DNA from 2 places in the Allobosea beijingensis genome. Region 1 is predicted to be linked to the other one. Evidence: predicted binding sites of a transcription regulator. Region 1 holds the regulator's gene; the other holds the start of a gene.
What was found. The regulator PhoB, encoded in region 1, activates phosphate uptake and scavenging genes when phosphate is short. The targets are predictions, from matches to a motif close to TGTCATNNANCTGTCAT.

Region 1 (8,797 bases):
CGGCATAGCGCTGGAAATACCACTGGCCCTTTTCGGTGTCTGAGGGTTTGGATAGCGCGACGATGCGGGCCTGGCGCGGATTGAGATGCTGGGTGAAGCGGGCGATGGTGCCGCCCTTGCCGGCACCGTCGCGTCCCTCGAAGACGATGACGATGCGCTCGCCATGCTTGCTCGCCCAGCGCATCAGCTTCTGCAGTTCGATCTGCAGCGGCTCCATCTCGCGGTCGTAGCGCTTGCGCTTCATCCGCTTGCCATAGGGGTAGTTGCCGCTGTGATAGGCGGCGTCGATGATGGCTTCCGGCAGGCTGTCGGCCTCGATGTCGAAGCCCTTCATCTTCTTCGACTTGGCGCGCGCCTTCGCCGGTTTGGTAAGATACTCCGACGTCGTGACGACGGGTTCCTTGACGTCCGAGCCCAAGAGTTTCTTCGCCATCGTCATGTCTCCGCTTCGCACGCAACCTAGCCGGCTAGAGCAATTCCGCAATTCCCTGAATGACGGAATTGTTCTAGCTCCTTGTTTTGTCGCATTTTCTTCACGCGAACCGGTGCCCACTTCGCTTGAACATGCTCCAGCCCACGGAAGGGAATTGACGCCCGCCGCGCTTCCGCTCAGGAAAGGCCCCGTCGGCACCCGCCGTCTGTCTCCGGGCTCCTCATGGTCAATCTTTCCGCTTCCAATGCCGCGCTGGTGCGGGACGTGGTCGAGGCGTTCGGCGCGCCGGCCGTGCTGCTCGACGGGCAGGGTGTGGCGCAGGCGCTGAGTCCGGCCATGCCCGTCCTGATCCCGGGGCTGGCAGTCGGCAAGCTGCTGGCGCTGGTCCTGCGCGATCCCGATCTCAATGACGCGATCGAGCAGGTTGCGATCGAAGGCGGGCGCAAAACCGTCGAGCTGGTCGAGCGCGTGCCGGTCGAGCGGACTTTTCGCATCCATATCGCCGCGCTGCATGACAGCGGTTTGCGTCATGCCACGCTGCTAACCTTCCAGGACCTGAGCGAGCAGCGTGTGATCGAGCGCATGCGCGTCGATTTCGTCGCCAATGCCAGCCATGAACTGCGCACGCCCTTGGCCTCGCTGCTCGGCTTCGTCGAGACCTTGCAGGGGCCAGCGCGCAATGACGAGCGGGCCCGCGAGCGCTTCCTCGGCATCATGCGCGAGCAGGGCCTGCGTATGGCCAGGCTCGTCGACGACCTGCTTTCGCTGTCGCGCATCGAGCAGCGCGCCCATGTCGCGCCGGACACGCCGGTCGATCTCGCCGGCATCGCCCGCGAGATCGTGGATTCGCTGACGCTGATGGCGAGGGAGCGCGACGTCACGCTGGCGCTGAAGACGCCGCGCGAGGCGCTGCAGGTCCCGGGCGACCGCGACGAATTGCTGCGACTGATGGAAAACCTCGTCGAGAACGCGATCAAATACGGCAAGCCGGGCGGCGAGGTCGCGATCACCGTCGAGACCGGCGAGAGCGAGGCGAGCTTCAGCGTGCGCGACGATGGGCCGGGCATCGCGCCGGAGCATCTGCCGCGCCTGACCGAGCGCTTCTACCGCGTCGACACCGCCGCGAGCCGCGAGGCGGGCGGCACGGGCCTGGGGCTTGCCATCGTGAAGCATATCGTGCTGCGCCATCGCGGGCGCCTGACGATCGAGAGCAAGCCGGGGCAGGGCGCGACCTTCAGGGCGATCCTGCCGCGTTTCGAGGCGGGGCGCGCCAACGGCTAGTTTCGAGCAGTCCCGTTGTCATTCCGGGGCGTGCCGCAGGCGCGAACCCGGAACCCACGACTAGGTTCACGTTCACGATCATGCTGTTGCAGAGGGCTCACCCGGTCGTGGGTTCCGGGTTCTTCGCTTCGCGAAGCCCCGGAATGACAACGGCGGTTCTGGCCGATCCTACCACCGCTCAATCCGTGCATGACGGGCATTCATGACAGCTTTCATGACGGATTGTCATTTGGCTGTCATACAGAGGGTGTTCTGACAGGGCCGCTAGATAGTGCGACCCAATGAGGACACCTCACATGCGCAAGATTTTCGTTCTGGCGGCCGTTGCCGCCGGGATCGCCGGTTCCGCCCAGGCTGCCGACATCACCGGTGCCGGCGCGACCTTCCCCTTCCCGATCTATGCCAAGTGGGCCGAGGCCTACAAGAAGGAGACGGGCACCGGCCTGAACTACCAGTCGATCGGCTCGGGTGGCGGCATCCGCCAGATCAAGGCCAAGACCGTCGCCTTCGGCGCCACCGACGCCCCGCTCAAGGGCGAGGATCTGACCAAGGACGGCCTGATCCAGTTCCCGACCGTGATGGGCGGCGTCGTGCCGGCCGTGAACATCGCCGGCGTCGAGCCGGGCAAGCTCAAGCTCTCGGGCGAGGTCATCGCCCAGATCTATATGGGCGACATCAAGAAGTGGAACGATCCGAAGATCGTCGCGCTCAATGCCGGCGTCACCCTGCCGGACGCCAACATCAACCCGGTCTACCGTTCGGACGGCTCGGGCACGACCTTCGTGTTCACCGACTATCTCTCCAAGGTCTCGGCCGAGTGGAAGTCGAAGCTCGGCACCAACACCGCCGTGCAGTGGCCGGTCGGCATCGGCGGCAAGGGCAACGAGGGCGTCTCGGCCTCGGTCAAGCAGGTCGCCAACTCGATCGGCTATGTCGAATACGCCTATGCCAAGCAGAACAAGCTCTCCCACGCCCTGGTTAAGAATGCCGACGGCAACTTCCCGGCGCCGGAAGAGAAGGCCTTCCAGGCCGCTGCCGCCAACGCCAACTGGAGCGAGCAGCCCGGTTTCGGCATCTCGCTGAACAACCAGAAGGGCGCGGACGCCTGGCCGATCACCTCGGCGACCTTCATCCTGGTCCATGCCAAGCCGGAGAAGCCGGAAGAGGTGCAGGCCGCGCTGAAGTTCTTCGAATGGGCCTACAAGAGCGGCGACAAGCTCGCCAGCGACCTCGACTACGTCGCCCTGCCGGCGAACGTGAAGGACCAGGTCCGCAATGCCTGGAAGGGCGTGACCGACAATTCCGGCAAGCCGATCTTCTGATCGCTGCCACCGACACGGGCGAGGCGGGTTTCGACCCGCCTCGCCGCACTCTTGAAGCCCTCATCCTGAGGAGCCTTTTTCGGGCGCTCTTCAGGATGAGGGCTGGGGTCGGGCGGGTCACCCGACGATCCCGGCCATGCCACCGGAGCCTCCGCGGATGACCGCAGCAACCGACATGTCGAGCATTCCCGGCGCGACGCCAATCGTCCGGAAGACACCGAAGGCAACCTTCGACCTGGTCTTCCGCAATGCCAGCTTCGCGGCGGCGCTGCTGGTGCTGGTGCTGCTCGCCGCCATCATGGCCTCGATGGTGATCGGCGGCTGGCCGGCCTTCCGCGAATTCGGCCTCGGCTTCATCACCTCCAGCGTCTGGGATACCCAGAACGAGCAATACGGCGCCTGGCCGGCGATCGTCGGCACGCTCTCGACTGCGCTGATCGCGCTGGTGATCGGCGTACCGCTCTCGCTGGGCATCGCGGTCTACCTGACCCAGCTCGCGCCGGCCTGGTTCAAGAAGCCGGTCGCGACCGCTATCGAGCTGCTCGCCGCCGTGCCCTCGATCATCTACGGCATGTGGGGCCTGTTCGTCTTCGTGCCGCTCTTCGCGGCCTATGTGCAGATCCCGCTGTCGAACATCGTCGAGGGCATGCCGATCGTCGGCACGGTGCTCTACTCGCGCTCGCCCTCGGGCCTGGGCATCTTCACTGCCGGCATCATCCTCGCCTTCATGATCGTGCCGTTCATCGCCTCGATCACCCGCGACATGCTGGAGCAGATCCCCTCCGTGCTGCGCGAGAGCGCCTATGGCATCGGCGCGACGACCTGGGAGGTCGTGCGCCACGTCCTGGTGCCCCAGGCCGGTGTCTCGATCATCGGCGCGGTGATGCTCGGCCTCGGCCGCGCGCTCGGCGAGACCATGGCGGTCACCTTCGTCGTCGGCAACGCCAACCGGCTCTCGGCTTCGATCCTCGATCCCGGTTCGACGATCGCCTCGCGCATCGCCAACGAGTTCAACGAGGCGATGGGCCTTCAGCTCAACGCGCTGATCGCGCTGGGGTGCATCCTGTTCTTCGTCACCTTCGTCGTCCTCGTCATCGCGCGACTGCTGGTCGCCCGCGTCAAGCGCTACTGAGGCTCACCCCCATGACCATGACGACCACGACTCGCGAATTGCCGCGCCAGCCCTGGGGGCGCGTGCGCCAGTCCCGCCGCACGGCCGACCGGATGATGAAGATCATCGCCACCGGCTTCACCTTCACCGCCATCTTCGTGCTGTTCTGGATCCTCGGCATGCTGCTGGTGAAGGGCATCGGCGGGCTCTCCGTCGCGACGTTCACGGCGGTGACGCCCGGCCCCGGCACAGAAGGCGGCGGCATCGCCAACGCCATCGTCGGCTCCTTCGTGCTGACCTTCCTCGGCATCGCCATCGCCACGCCGATCGGCGTGCTGGCCGGAACCTGGCTCGCGGAATACGGCCGGCGCTCGAAGCTCGCCAATCTGATCCGCTTCATCAACGACATCCTGCTCTCGGCGCCGTCGATCCTGATCGGCCTGTTCGTCTACGTCATCCTCGTCGAGCCGTTCCGCGGCTATTCCGGCTGGGCCGGCGGCGTCGCGCTCGGCATCATCGCGATCCCGGTCATCGTGCGCACCACCGAGGACATGCTCAGCCTCGTGCCCGGTCCCTTGCGCGAAGCCGGCGCTGCGCTCGGCGCGCCGCCTTCCGTCGTGATCACCTCGGTGACCTGGCGCGCGGCCAAGGCCGGCATGGTCACCGGCATCCTGCTGGCGCTCGCCCGCATCGCCGGCGAGACCGCGCCGCTGCTCTTCACCGCGCTCAACAACAATTTCTGGTTCTCGCCGACACTTGTCGGCGGCGTCTCGAACCTGCCGGTGACGATCTACCAGTTCGCCTCCGCCCCTTACGAGAACTGGCAGCAGCTCGCCTGGGCCGGCTCGCTGATCATCACCATCTCGATCCTCGTGCTCTCGATCGTTGCCCGGCGTATCGTCGCCGGCAGCAAGTGAGCCTGAAACCAACCCGGTCGCGACCGACCTTGAGGACCCATGTCGATGCTTTCGACCCTTGAACTCTCCCCCCAGTCGCTCGATGCCGAGGCGCCCGTCCGGATCGCGGTCAAGAACCTCGATTTCTACTACGGCGAGCACAAGGCGCTGAAGAACATCAATCTCGACTTCCGCGACCGGCACGTCACGGCGCTGATCGGGCCGTCGGGCTGCGGCAAGTCGACCCTGCTGCGCATCTTCAACCGCATCTACTCGCTCTACCCCGAGCAGCGCGCCGAAGGGCAGATCATGCTCGACGGCCGCAACATCATCTCGAAAGAAGTCGATGTGAACGAGCTGCGCTCGCGCGTCGGCATGGTCTTCCAGAAGCCGACGCCGTTCCCGATGTCGATCTACGACAACGTCGCCTTCGGCATCCGCCTCTACGAGAAGCCGCCGAAGTCGGAGCTCGACGACCGCGTCGAGGGCGCGCTGCGCCGCGCCGCGCTCTGGGACGAGGTCAAGGACAAGCTGAAGAGCTCCGGCATGGGTCTCTCCGGCGGCCAGCAGCAGCGCCTGTGCATCGCGCGCACCATCGCGCAGAAGCCGGAAGTGATCCTGTTCGACGAGCCGACCTCGGCGCTCGATCCCATCTCGACCGGCAAGATCGAAGACCTGCTGGAGCAGCTCAAGAGCGACTTCACCATCGCCATCGTCACGCACAACATGCAGCAGGCGGCGCGCATCTCGCAGTACACCGCCTTCATGTATCTCGGCGAGGTCATCGAGTTCGCTCCGACCAACACGATCTTCATGAACCCCGCCAAAAAGCAGACGCAGGACTACGTCACAGGCCGTTTCGGCTAAGCGACGCCGTGGAGGGCAATGCCATGACTGAACACATCGTCCGTTCCTACGACGCCGATCTCGAAGGTATCCGCCGCAGCCTCGCCGAAATGGGCGGAATGGCCGAGCGCATGCTGGGCGATTCCACGGTCGCGCTCGTTCGCCGCGATACCGCGCTGGCCCAGAAGATCATCTCGGCCGACCAGCGCCTCGACAACCTCCAGCGCGAGGTCGAGGAGAAGGCCGTGCTTACCATCGCCCGGCGCCAGCCTCTGGCGCAGGATCTGCGTGAGCTGATCTCGGCGATCCGCCTCGCTTCGGACATCGAGCGCGTCGGCGATCTCGCCAAGAACATCGCCAAGCGGGCCGTCGCCATCGCCGGGCAGTTCCAGCCGCCGCATCGCGCGGTTGTCGGCCTCGAGCATATCAGCCGCCTCGTGCAGGCCCAGCTCAAGGATGTGCTGGACGCTTATGCCGCCACCAACGAGCAGAAGGCGCTCGAGGTCTGGAAGCGCGACGACGAGATCGACGCGCTCTACACCTCGCTGTTCCGCGAGCTCCTGACCTACATGATGGAAGACCCGCGCAACATCACGTTCTGCACGCATCTGCTGTTCTGCGCCAAGAACATCGAGCGCATCGGCGATCACACCACCAACATCGCCGAGACCATCCATTACCTCGTCACCGGCGATTCCCTCGATGTGAACCGGCCGAAGCTCGACACGACCAATATCGAGGTCGAAGCGGTGACGGGAAACTAAGGTCAAAGCCAACATGGCCGCACGCATCCTGATCGTCGAGGACGAAGAGCCGCTCACCCTGCTGCTGCGCTATAATCTCGAGGCCGAGGGCTTCGAGGTCGACAGCGTCGCGCGGGGGGACGACGCGGAGCTGCATCTGCGCGATCACACGCCTGATCTCGTCCTGCTCGACTGGATGCTGCCGGGCCTGTCCGGCATCGAGCTCTGCCGGCGCCTGCGCTCGCGGCGCGACACCGAGCGCGTGCCGATCATCATGCTGACGGCGCGCGGCGAGGAGACCGAGCGCGTGCGCGGGCTCGCGACCGGCGCCGACGACTATGTCGTCAAGCCGTTCTCGCTGCCGGAATTGATCGCGCGCATCCAGGCGCTTCTTCGCAGGGCGAAGCCCGGCCATGTCGCGGGGCTGCTCGCGGCCGGCGATCTCGAACTCGACCGTACGACGCGCCGCGTCAGGCGCGCGGGTAGCGAACTCCATCTCGGACCGACCGAGTTCCGCCTGCTGGAATTTCTGATGCAGGCGCCGGGCCGGGTCTATTCCCGCGCCCAGCTTCTCGACGCCGTCTGGGGCCGCGACGTCTATATCGACGAGCGCACGGTCGACGTGCATGTCGGGCGTTTGCGCAAGGCGATCACGCCGGGGGATGCCAAGGACCCGCTGCGGACGGTACGCGGCGCGGGCTATGCCTTCGACGAGACCTTTGCGCGCGGCGGCGCCGCATAAGCCTCAGGCGTCTGGGCCGCCCTCGATATCGCCGACCCAACTCAGCGCCTTCTCGTAGTCCTCGGGCTTGAAGGCGCGGACCTTGACGAAGGGAATCGCCGGGTCGAGCAGATCGACGAAGCCGGCGAGCCAGCCTTTGTCGGTGATCACCGCTTCCTTCGGGAAACGACGGAGCTCCCAGAGCTTGCCGAGGCTGTAGCGTGCGTCCTTCCAGGCGGCGGCCAGCGTCATGTCGGTGAAATCGGTCATGTCGGCGAGGATGCCGAGCTTCTCGTGGCGGACGAGCCGAGCTTCGATGTCGGCCATGATCGCGTCGAGATCCTCGCCAGTCAGCGTCTGCGACAGGCGATAGGCGGCGACATGGTCTGGGGCGGGCAGAATGGTGAGCATGGCTCCTCCTCCTCAAGCGCCAACGCGCGGCCGAGCAGGAGGTTTCGCCGGGCTGGCCTTGCCGCGGATCGGGCGATATGGCCTCCGACGACATTCACGGAGGACGCGGTGTGAGCGCGGCGCAGATCACGAAGGCTGGTGCGGCCGTGGCCATCGCCCATGTCAGCAAGCGCTTCGGCGAGGTGAAGGCGCTGAGCGACGTCTCGCTTGCAGTGGCGCCCGGAGCGATCCTGTGCCTCATCGGGCGGCCGGGCGCCGGCAAGTCGACGCTGCTGCGCTGCATCGGCGGGAGCGAGGCGATCGACGAAGGGACGATCCAGATCGATGGAGCATCGATCGAGGCGGAGACCGCGCGCCAGGGTCTTGTCGTCGGCATGGTCTCGCAGCGTCCCGAACTGTTCGATCACATGACCGCCCTGCAGCACATTCTTGAAGGGCCGCTCGGCCAGCTCAGGCTGTCGCGACGGGAGATCGTCGCGGAGGCGATGGCTGCGCTGGAGCGGGCCGGGCTGGCCGACAGGCGCGATGCCTATCCAAGCGAGCTTTCGGGCGGGGAGCGGTGGCGCCTTGGCGTCGCGCGAGTGTCGGCGGCGCGGCCGAGGCTGATGCTGTTGGACGAGCCCACCGCGGGGCTCGATCCGGACACGGCAGGCGAGGTGCTCGCCGTGATGCGCAACCTTGCCACGTCGGGCCTGACGATGATCGCGGCGACGCATGAACTCGGCTTTATCAGCGATGTCGCCGATGGCGTCGCCTTCATGGCTGGTGGTGAGATTGTCGAGCACGGGTCTCCGCAGACCATGCTGACGAGGCCGAGGCAGGCGCGCACGCGCGACTTCCTCGCGGCCCTCTCGGTATGATGCGGGTCCGCCCAAAGCAGCCCTGCGGACTTGCGGTGAGTGCGGGGCTGCCGTAACCCGGTCTGGTCTTTTCCGGATCGCCAGCGCCCGCCGTCATGTCAGCCTCGATCACCGACCGTTATGCCGCCCTGGTCGAGGCGGGCGCCATCGAGCGCGATCCCGCGCAGGTCGCG
Region 2 (8,797 bases), 2.5 Mb from region 1:
GCAGCATCAGCATGACGAAGGTGCCGAGATTGCCGAAGCCCGCAATGATCTTCCAGAGCGAGGTTTCGAGCGTCGTCAGCCCGTAGACGAAGAAGCCGGCGAGCGCGGCAATGGTGCCGATGGTCGCGAGCTTCGTCCTGAACGAGCCGCGGATGGCGGCATCGTGGCGGCGCAGGATGTCGGCGCGCTCGGCCGTCGAGAGGGCGAGGCTCATCGGCCATGCTCCAGGCTGAGGAGGGCGTGGCGCAGCCGCTCGGTGGCATAGTCGATCAGCATGACCGCCACGATGATCAGCAGCAGGATGGCGCTGACATCGGTGAAATAGAACTTGCGGATGGCCTCGATCAGGTCCTGGCCGATGCCGCCGGCGCCGACGAAACCCATGATCGAGGCGCCGCGGACATTGATCTCGAAGCGCAGCAGCGCGTAGCTGGCGAAATTGGAGAGCACCTGCGGCACGACGGCGAAGCGCACGATCTGCCACCAGCTTCCGCCGGAAGCGGTGACACCGTCGACCGGCTTCAGGTCGATGTTCTCGACGACCTCGGAGAAGAGCTTGCCGAGCGCACCCATGGTGTGGATCGCGATGGCGAGCACGCCGGGCAGCGGGCCGAGGCCAAAGGCGATGACGAAGATCAACGCGAAGACGATCTCGGGAACGGTGCGGCAGAATTCGAGATAGCGGCGTACCGCGAAGCGCAGCCAGGAGGCGCGGCCGAGATTGGCGGCGGCGGCGAAGCAGAACAGGAAGGCGCCGGCAACGCCGAGGATCGTGCCGACATAGGCGATCAGCACGGTCTGCCAGAGCAGCTTCAGCCAGCCCTTGAGGCCCCAGTACCATTCGGAGAGATCTGCGCCGAGGCTGGAGAGGCGCAGCGTCGGCAGCGTCTCGTAGATATATTTCGGGAAGCGGTGGATGTTCTCGAAGAACTTGGCGAGATCGACCTCCGCCCCGCGTGCGGACAAAAGCACGCAGGCGATGAAGACGGCGATGCCGATCATAGCCTGCCGGCGCTTTGCGGATGAAGCCTGCCGATAGGCCTCGGCATGGGCCCGGATGGCCGGGTCGTTGCTGTCGATCGCGAGGGTCATGGGGAGGCGCTTCCGAGGGGTCGCGGGATCGGCGAGCGCGACCCCGGACAAGAGTGCCATTCCCGGGCGAAGCGAAGCGCAGGCCCGGGAATCTCGATCAGGAGATGCCCGGGGCAAGCCCGGGCATGACGGCTTGCTGAATTACGACGACTTCTTCTTGCGGAGGTCGTCGACGAACTTGTTCAGCTCGATGATCGGGTCATAAGCCTTGTTGTCGACGGCGACGAGCGGGCCCTGCTTGCCTTCATAGATCTTGTCGAAGGCGGCCTTGTCCTTGGTGGCGAGGTTCAGGACCGCGTCGCGGATCTTGGCCTTCAGCTCTTCCGGCATGTCGGTGAGATAGGCCATCGGCGAGTTCACGATCTGCTCGGACTTGAAGATGATCCGGAAATCCTCGGCCTTGGCCATGTTCTTGCGGGCCATGCGCTGCAGGTTCGATTCCTGCTCGTCGTTCCACCAATTGGCGGCGATGTCGACGGTGCCCTGCTGGAGCGCGATGATCGCGTTCTCATGGCTGCCGGTATAGACGACCTTCGAGAAGAAGCTTTCCGGCTCGATCTTCATGCCGTTCAGCGCGAAGCGCGGGACGTTGTTGCCGGAGGTCGAGTTCGGGTCGACGAGGCCGAGATTCTTGCCCTTGAGGTCCTCGACCTTCTGATAAGGCGAGTCCTTCTTCACGTAGAAGACCGAGTGATAGCCCTTGGTGCCGTCGAGATTGGTCTCGATGGCGAAGGCATCGACCTTGGCGCCGGTCATGCGGGCGCGGGCGAAGGAAGAGGGGCCGTAGGAGGCGATGTGGATGTTGCCGGTGCGCTGGCCCTCGATGATCGCAGCGTAGTCGTTGGCGATGCGCAGGGTCACCTTGGTGCCGAGTTCCTTGGCGAGATACTGCACGAAGGGGGTGTAGCGCTCGGTGACGCCGGAGGCGTTCTCGGAGGGGATGATCGCGAAGACGATCTCGGGATATTTCGCCTTCCAGTCCTGGGCGAAAGCCGGGGCCGCGGCGAGCGCCAGGCCGGCGACGGCGAGCGAGAGTGTATGACGACGGGTCAGCATCGATGTGCTCCTGGTTGTAGTCGTAGGCGGGATGGTCTTCTCGCGGCGACGGCCCTTGGCCGGTCCGGCGATCTCGGGGAGTCAGGCGATCTTCTGGCGGGCGCGCTTCGCCTCGGAGGCGGCGATGGCGTCGAGCGCGTCCAGCGCCTCGGCGCCGGCATCCTTGGCCTCGATGCCGTAGAGTTCGGCGGCGATCTCGCGGGTCAGCGCCTGCGGCACGTCGTCGAACACGACCTTGCCGGCGGACATGCCGATCAGGCGGTCACAGTATTTCGCGGCTATGTCGAGGTCGTGCAGGTTGCACATCACCGTGATGCCGTCCTCGCGATTGATGCGGAACAGCGCGTCCATCACGACCTGGGTGTTGCGCGGGTCGAGCGAAGCGATCGGCTCGTCGGCGAGGATGATGCGCGGCTCCTGGACGAGGGCACGCGCAATGGCGACGCGCTGCTGCTGACCGCCGGACAGGGTCTCGGCGCGCTGAGCCAGCAGATGCCCCATATCGAGGCGCTCAAGTGCAGCGATGGCGCGGATCTTGTCGTCCTCGGAGAAGCTCTTGACCAGCGTCAGCGCAGCCGAGCGATGGTTCAGGCGGCCGAGCAGGACATTGGTCAGCACATCGAGGCGGCCGACGAGGTTGAATTGCTGGAAGATCATCGCCGTGTCGCGGCGCCAGCGGCGCAGCGAGGCACCCTTCAGAGCGGTGACGTCCTGCTCCTCGCAGATGATCTGGCCGGAGGTCGGCTCGGTCAGGCGGTTCAGCATGCGCAGCAGCGTCGACTTGCCGGCGCCGGAAGGACCGATGACACCGACCATCTCTCCCTTCGGGACGGTCAGGGTGACGGAGTCGACCGCGTTCCTGTCGCCAAAGCGCTTGGTCAGGCCTTCGATGCGGAGCATGAACTGGTTCTCGGACTCGATACGGGCATGAGCGCGTCCCCGTCCGGCCAAGGCCAGAGGGTCAGGCGTCTCGATCGCGGCGAGCCCTAACGACCGCGGATGACAGCCACATGACGGCCTGCCAAGGCTCCGAAAGGAGCCATTTGCCGCCTCAGGAGCCGGTCAACGTTTCGTGAGGTCTCCAGAATGCGCTTGGACGTTTCCCGGCTTACCGGCAGGATGAACGTGGATGTTTGTGTGCGGCGGAGACGCCCGTGACGGTGGGCTTCTTATCGGCAAGCATCTTGCATCGATGCCTGTGAGGCCGGATCGATGCGGCATCGGCGCAAAAACCGCTGTTTTTGTGCCGCTGTGGCACGCCGGCATCTTAGCAACGCCTTTCGTTCCATTTAAGACCAATGGGCGGCAACGGAGCCTCCAGCCTGATGAAGCGGTTCGTTCTTCTTGTTCTCGTCGCTGCCATCGCGGGCGGCGGCTATTATGCCTACCGCAACCAGCGCGCCGGCGCGCAGCAGGCACAGGCCAGCGCGGTCTCGGGGCCGCGCGCCATTCCGGTCGAGGTCGCCTCCATCGAGATCGCGACCGTGAGCGAGGAGGTCGAGGCGCTCGGCACGCTGGCCGCCGATGAATCCGTCGTCATCGCGCCTGAAATCGCCGGCCGTGTCGTCTTCCTCGGCTTCAAGGAGGGCGAGCGCGTCAAGGCCGGTCAGGAACTGGTCAAGCTCGATACGGCGATCCTCGATGCAGAGCTCAAGCAGGCGATGGCCGATCTGGGCCTCGCTCGCGACACGAACGAGCGCCTGCGCTCGCTGGTCTCGCGCGGCTCCGGTACCCAGGTCGCTCTCGACGAATCCGCCGCGAAGCTCGCCTCCAGCGAGGCTCGTGTCCAGCTCGCCAAGGCCAAGCTCGCCCAGTCGACCATCGTGGCGCCGTTCAACGGCGTCGTCGGCCTGCGCTCCGTCGGCGTCGGCGATTATGTCTCGGTCGGCAAACCGCTGATCGTGCTGACCAGCATCGACCCGATCAAGATCGATTTCCGCGTGCCCGAGATTTATCTCAGCCGCCTCAAGACCGGCCAGCCCGTGCAGATGCGCGTCGATGCGGTGCCGGATCGGAAATTCCAGGGCCATATCTATGCGATCGACCCGGTGGTCGACGTCAACGGCCGGGCGATCCGCCTGCGCGCCAACATCCCGAATGCCGATCTCGCCCTGAAGCCCGGCCTGTTCGCCCGGCTCGCCATCACCGTCGACCAGCGCGAGAACGCGATCCTGGTTCCGGAGATGGCGGTCGTGCCCGATGCGGTCGGCAAGATGGTCTATGTCGTCGAGAAGGGTAAGGCGAAGAAGGTTTCAGTCGAACTGGGCAAGCGCCTGCCGGGCAAGGTCGAGATCGTCAGCGGGCTGAAGCCCGACATGCAGGTCATCACCGCCGGCCAGATGCGGCTGCGCGATGGCGCGATCATCGCGATCAAGGACAAGGTCGTCCAGACGAGCCAGCTCTGAGGGCTGACGCATGAGCCTCTTCGAACTTTTCGTCCGCCGGCCCGTCCTCTCGACGGTGCTGAGCCTGCTTGTGATCCTGATCGGCATCGTCTCCTACGGCCGCCTGACGATCCGCGAATATCCCAATATCGACGAGCCGATCGTCTCGGTCCGCACCGATTATCGCGGCGCCTCGGCCGAGATCATCGAGACGCAGGTCACGCAGATCCTGGAGAACTCGATCGCCGGCATCGAGGGCATCGAGATCCTGTCCTCGACCAGCCGCCAGGAGCGCAGCTTCATCCAGGTGCGCTTCCGCCCGGACGTGGACCCCGATGTCGCGGCTTCCGACGTGCGCGACCGCGTCAGCCGCGTGCGCAGCCGCATGCCGGACGAGATCGACGAGCCGGTCATCGCCAAGGTCGAGGCAGACTCGCAGCCGATTCTCTATCTCTCGCTGACCAGCTCGCGGCACGGGCCGCTCGAACTGACCGATTTCGCCGACCGCTTCATCTCGGACCGCGTCCAGAACGTCACCGGCGTGGCGGAAGTCCGCATCCTCGGCCAGCGCCAGTACGCGATGCGGATCTGGCTCGATCGGGCTCGCATGTCGGCCTACAGCGTCAGCGTCCAGGAGGTCGAGGCCGCGGTCCGGGCGCAGAACATCGAGATTCCGTCGGGCCGCATCGAGAGCAACGACCGCGAATTCACGGTGCTATCGCAGACCAGCATGACCACGCCGGCGGAATTCCGCGAGATCGTCGTCAAGGACGCCAACGGCTTCCCGGTCAAGGTCAAGGACATCGCCAAGGTCGAGCTCGCTGCGCGCGAGGAGCGCAACGCCGCCTGGTTCAAGGGCACGCCTTCGGTCACGATCGGCATCGTCAAGCAGGCGACGGCGAACCCGCTCGACGTCTCCGCCGGCATCGAGGAGGCGTTGCCAGGCATCATCGAGGACCTGCCGGAAGGCATGTCGATCGCCAAATCCTATGACAGCTCGGTCTTCATCGACCGTTCGATCAAGGCGGTCTACCAGACGATCATCGAGGCGATCGTACTGGTCGTGCTGATCATCTTCATCTTCCTGCGCTCGGTCCGCGCGACCCTGATCCCACTGGTGACGATCCCGGTCTCGCTGATCGGCTCGTTTGCGCTGATGTACGCATTCGGCTTCACCGTGAACACGCTGACGCTGCTCTCGATGGTGCTTGCCATCGGCCTCGTCGTCGACGACGCCATCGTCGTGCTGGAGAATGTCCACCGCCATATCGAGGACGGCATGCAGCCGACCCCGGCGGCGATCCGCGGCATCAACGAGATCGCCTTCGCCGTTGTGGCGATGACCCTGACGCTGGTCGCGGTCTATGCGCCGATGGCCTTCTCGACCGGCCGTACCGGCAAGCTCTTCATCGAGTTCGCGCTGACCCTGGCCGGCGCCGTGCTGGTCTCCGGCTTCGTCGCGCTGACGCTGACGCCGATGATGTGCGCCAAGCTGCTGCGCCATCACGAGAAGCATAACTGGCTCTACAATGTGCTGGAGCGCGGTTTCGAGGGGCTGTCGCGCGGCTACAAGGCGTCGCTGCGCGCTGCGCTCACGGTGCGCCCGCTCGTTGTCCTGCTCGCGCTCGGCGTTGCCGGCAGCGGCTATTTCTTCTTCACGAATCTGCGCGCCGAGCTGGCGCCTGTCGAGGACCGCGGCACGATCAATGCGATCGGCGTGTCGCCGGAAGGCGCGACCTTGTCCTTCACAGCCGATTATGCCCGGCAGGTCGAAAATTATTTCAAGAACATCCAGGAGGTCGACACCTATCTCGTCATCGTCGGCTTCCCCGACGTGACGCGCGCGATCGGCTTCGCCCGCCTCAAGCCCTGGGAAGAGCGCCAGCGCAAGCAGCAGGATCTCGTCGCCGAGATCAACAAGGGGCTATCGCAGATCCCCGGCATCCGTCTGTTCGCGACCAACCCGGCTTCGCTCGGCCAGGGCCAGGCGAACAGCAAGCCGGTCGAGTTCGTGCTGCGCTCGTCCGAGCCGTATACGCAGATCAAGTCCTATGTCGATCAGCTCATCGCCGAGGTTTCGAACTCGCCTGTCCTGACCAATGTCGAGACCAACCTCATCCTCGACAAGCCGCAGATCAAGGTCTCGATCGACCGGCAGCGCGCCGCCGATCTCGGCGTCAATGTCGACATCATCGGCCGGACCATGGAGACGCTGCTCGGCGGCCGGCAGGTCACCCGCTTCAACATGAACAGCAAGCAGTACGACGTCGTGCTGCAGGTCGAGGGCGCCGAGCGCAACACGCCGCAGGCGTTGCAATCGATCTACCTGATGGGCCGCGGCGGCGCCGTGGTGCAGCTCTCCAGCCTGGTCAAGGTCGAGGAGACGGTCGCGCCGAAGGAGCTCGTGCGCTTCAACCAGCTCCGCTCGGCGACGGTCACCGCGATTCCCGCGCCCGGCTATTCGCTCGGCGATGCGCTCAAGGTCATGGAGGACGGCGCGGCGCGTGTCCTGCCGAATTCAGTGCAGGTCGATTATTCCGGCCAGAGCCGCGAGTTCAAGCAGTCGGGCGCCAGCATATTCATCGTCTTCCTGCTGGCGCTGGGCTTCATCTACCTGGTGCTGGCGGCGCAGTTCGAAAGCTTCGTCGATCCCGTGGTGATCATGGTCTCGGTGCCGCTTTCGCTGACCGGCGCGCTCGCGGCGCTCTACTACACCGGCGGGACGATGAACGTGTACAGCCAGATCGGCCTGATCACGCTGGTCGGCCTGATCACCAAGCACGGCATCCTGATCCTGGAGTTCACCAACCAGCTCCGCGAGGAGGGCCGCGAGATGATCGACGCCCTCGTCGAGGCGGCGGAGCTGCGCCTGCGCCCGATCCTGATGACGACGGGCGCGATGGTGCTCGGCGCCGTGCCGCTCGCCATCGCCAAGGGCGCCGGCGCGGAAAGCCGCTCGCAGATCGGCTGGGTCATCGTCGGCGGCATGACCTTCGGCACGCTGCTGACGCTCTATGTGGTGCCTGTCGCCTACAGCTACCTCGCCCGCAAGATCCACGGCTCGCGCCATGCTCCGCATGAGGAAGGGCACGGCGCGCATGGGGCACATCCGGCCCCGGCGGAGTAAACGGCTCTCGTTGTCATCCCGTGCGCGCTGCAGCGTGCAACGCTGCGGCGCAGACACGGGACCATGTAACGAGAGGGCGCCTTCTCCTGCGGGATGACGCGGTGGGAAGCGAGCGCTACTGCAGCCTCACCGAGACGCTCTCGCTCGCGCCGGTCGCATCGATCACCGATATCCGCATGAAACCCTTGCCGGGCGGCTGCCATTGCGTCTCGCGGCGGCGCTGCGGCTCGGTGACCGGCGTGCCGTCGACCAGCCAGGTATAGGGTGGGGAGCCGCCGGCGGCCTTGAGGTTGAGCCGGCTGTTGCCGTCGAGCGCGGCGGCGGAGAGGTCGATGCGGGCGCCGTCCGGCGGGAAGGCGAGCTTCAGCGCAGGCGTCGTCATCGCCGTCACGGTCTTGGGCACGTCCTGCCGGAGATGCCGCAGTGGTGGCGGCAGATGGCCTGTGCTGGCGACGATCGCGTCGGCCGGCTGCGGGAAGGGGCGCGGGTCGATGCCGAGCCGGGCGAAGGCGTCGAACAGGATCGGCGCGGCGACCGTGCGCCCGACCAATCCGGGCACTGCGCCGTTATCGGCGCGACCAACCCAGATGCCGATCGTATGCTTGCGATCGAAGCCGACGGCCCAGGCGTCGCGATAGCCGTATGAAGTGCCGGTCTTGTAGGCGATGCGCCCGGGCACCGCGTTGAGCGGCGGCGGCGCCCCGAGCAGGGTGTCGGCGATATACCAGGCTGCGACGGGATCGACGAGGCGGGGCGCCGGGCCGGTTTGTGTCGTCTGCGTCCGGAAGCGCAGTGGCAGCATCTCACCGCCGCGAGCCAACCCGACATAGGCGCGGGTCAGATCCTGCAAGGTGATGCCGAGTCCGCCGAGACCCACTGCAAGGCCGGGCGCGCCGCTGTCCCTGGGCATGGCGATGGCGACGCCGGCATCGCGCAGGCGCGAGAGGAAGCGTTGCGGGCCGAGCGCCGAGAGCAGTTCGACGGCGGGCACATTGAGCGAGAGCTGAAGCGCTTTCCGCGCACTGACCATGCCCTGGAAGGTCATGTCGAAATTCTCGGGGATATAGATGCCGTAGCGCGCCGGCCGGTCCTCCAGCATCGTCTCGGGATGGGCGATGCCGTTGTCGAAGGCGAGCGC

Region 2: the regulator PhoB is predicted to act here: its motif matches at 3,148-3,164, upstream of phnC (phosphonate ABC transporter ATP-binding protein).

The regions. Positions count from the first base shown of each region.
Region 1 is NZ_CP132359.1:645,979-654,775, reverse strand. It holds gene ppk2 (polyphosphate kinase 2) at 1-433, opposite strand, end outside; gene Q9235_RS03265 (ATP-binding protein) at 656-1,714, shown strand; gene pstS (phosphate ABC transporter substrate-binding protein PstS) at 2,011-3,036, shown strand; gene pstC (phosphate ABC transporter permease subunit PstC) at 3,194-4,168, shown strand; gene pstA (phosphate ABC transporter permease PstA) at 4,180-5,064, shown strand; gene pstB (phosphate ABC transporter ATP-binding protein PstB) at 5,104-5,910, shown strand; gene phoU (phosphate signaling complex protein PhoU) at 5,934-6,653, shown strand; gene phoB (phosphate regulon transcriptional regulator PhoB) at 6,667-7,374, shown strand; gene Q9235_RS03230 (SpoIIAA family protein) at 7,378-7,764, opposite strand; gene Q9235_RS03225 (amino acid ABC transporter ATP-binding protein) at 7,875-8,624, shown strand; gene zapE (cell division protein ZapE) at 8,720-8,797, shown strand, end outside.
Region 2 is NZ_CP132359.1:3,155,903-3,164,699, forward strand. It holds gene phnE (phosphonate ABC transporter, permease protein PhnE) at 1-214, opposite strand, end outside; gene phnE (phosphonate ABC transporter, permease protein PhnE) at 211-1,092, opposite strand; gene phnD (phosphonate ABC transporter substrate-binding protein) at 1,234-2,148, opposite strand; gene phnC (phosphonate ABC transporter ATP-binding protein) at 2,230-3,048, opposite strand; gene Q9235_RS15115 (efflux RND transporter periplasmic adaptor subunit) at 3,474-4,553, shown strand; gene Q9235_RS15120 (efflux RND transporter permease subunit) at 4,564-7,659, shown strand; gene pbpC (penicillin-binding protein 1C) at 7,775-8,797, opposite strand, start outside.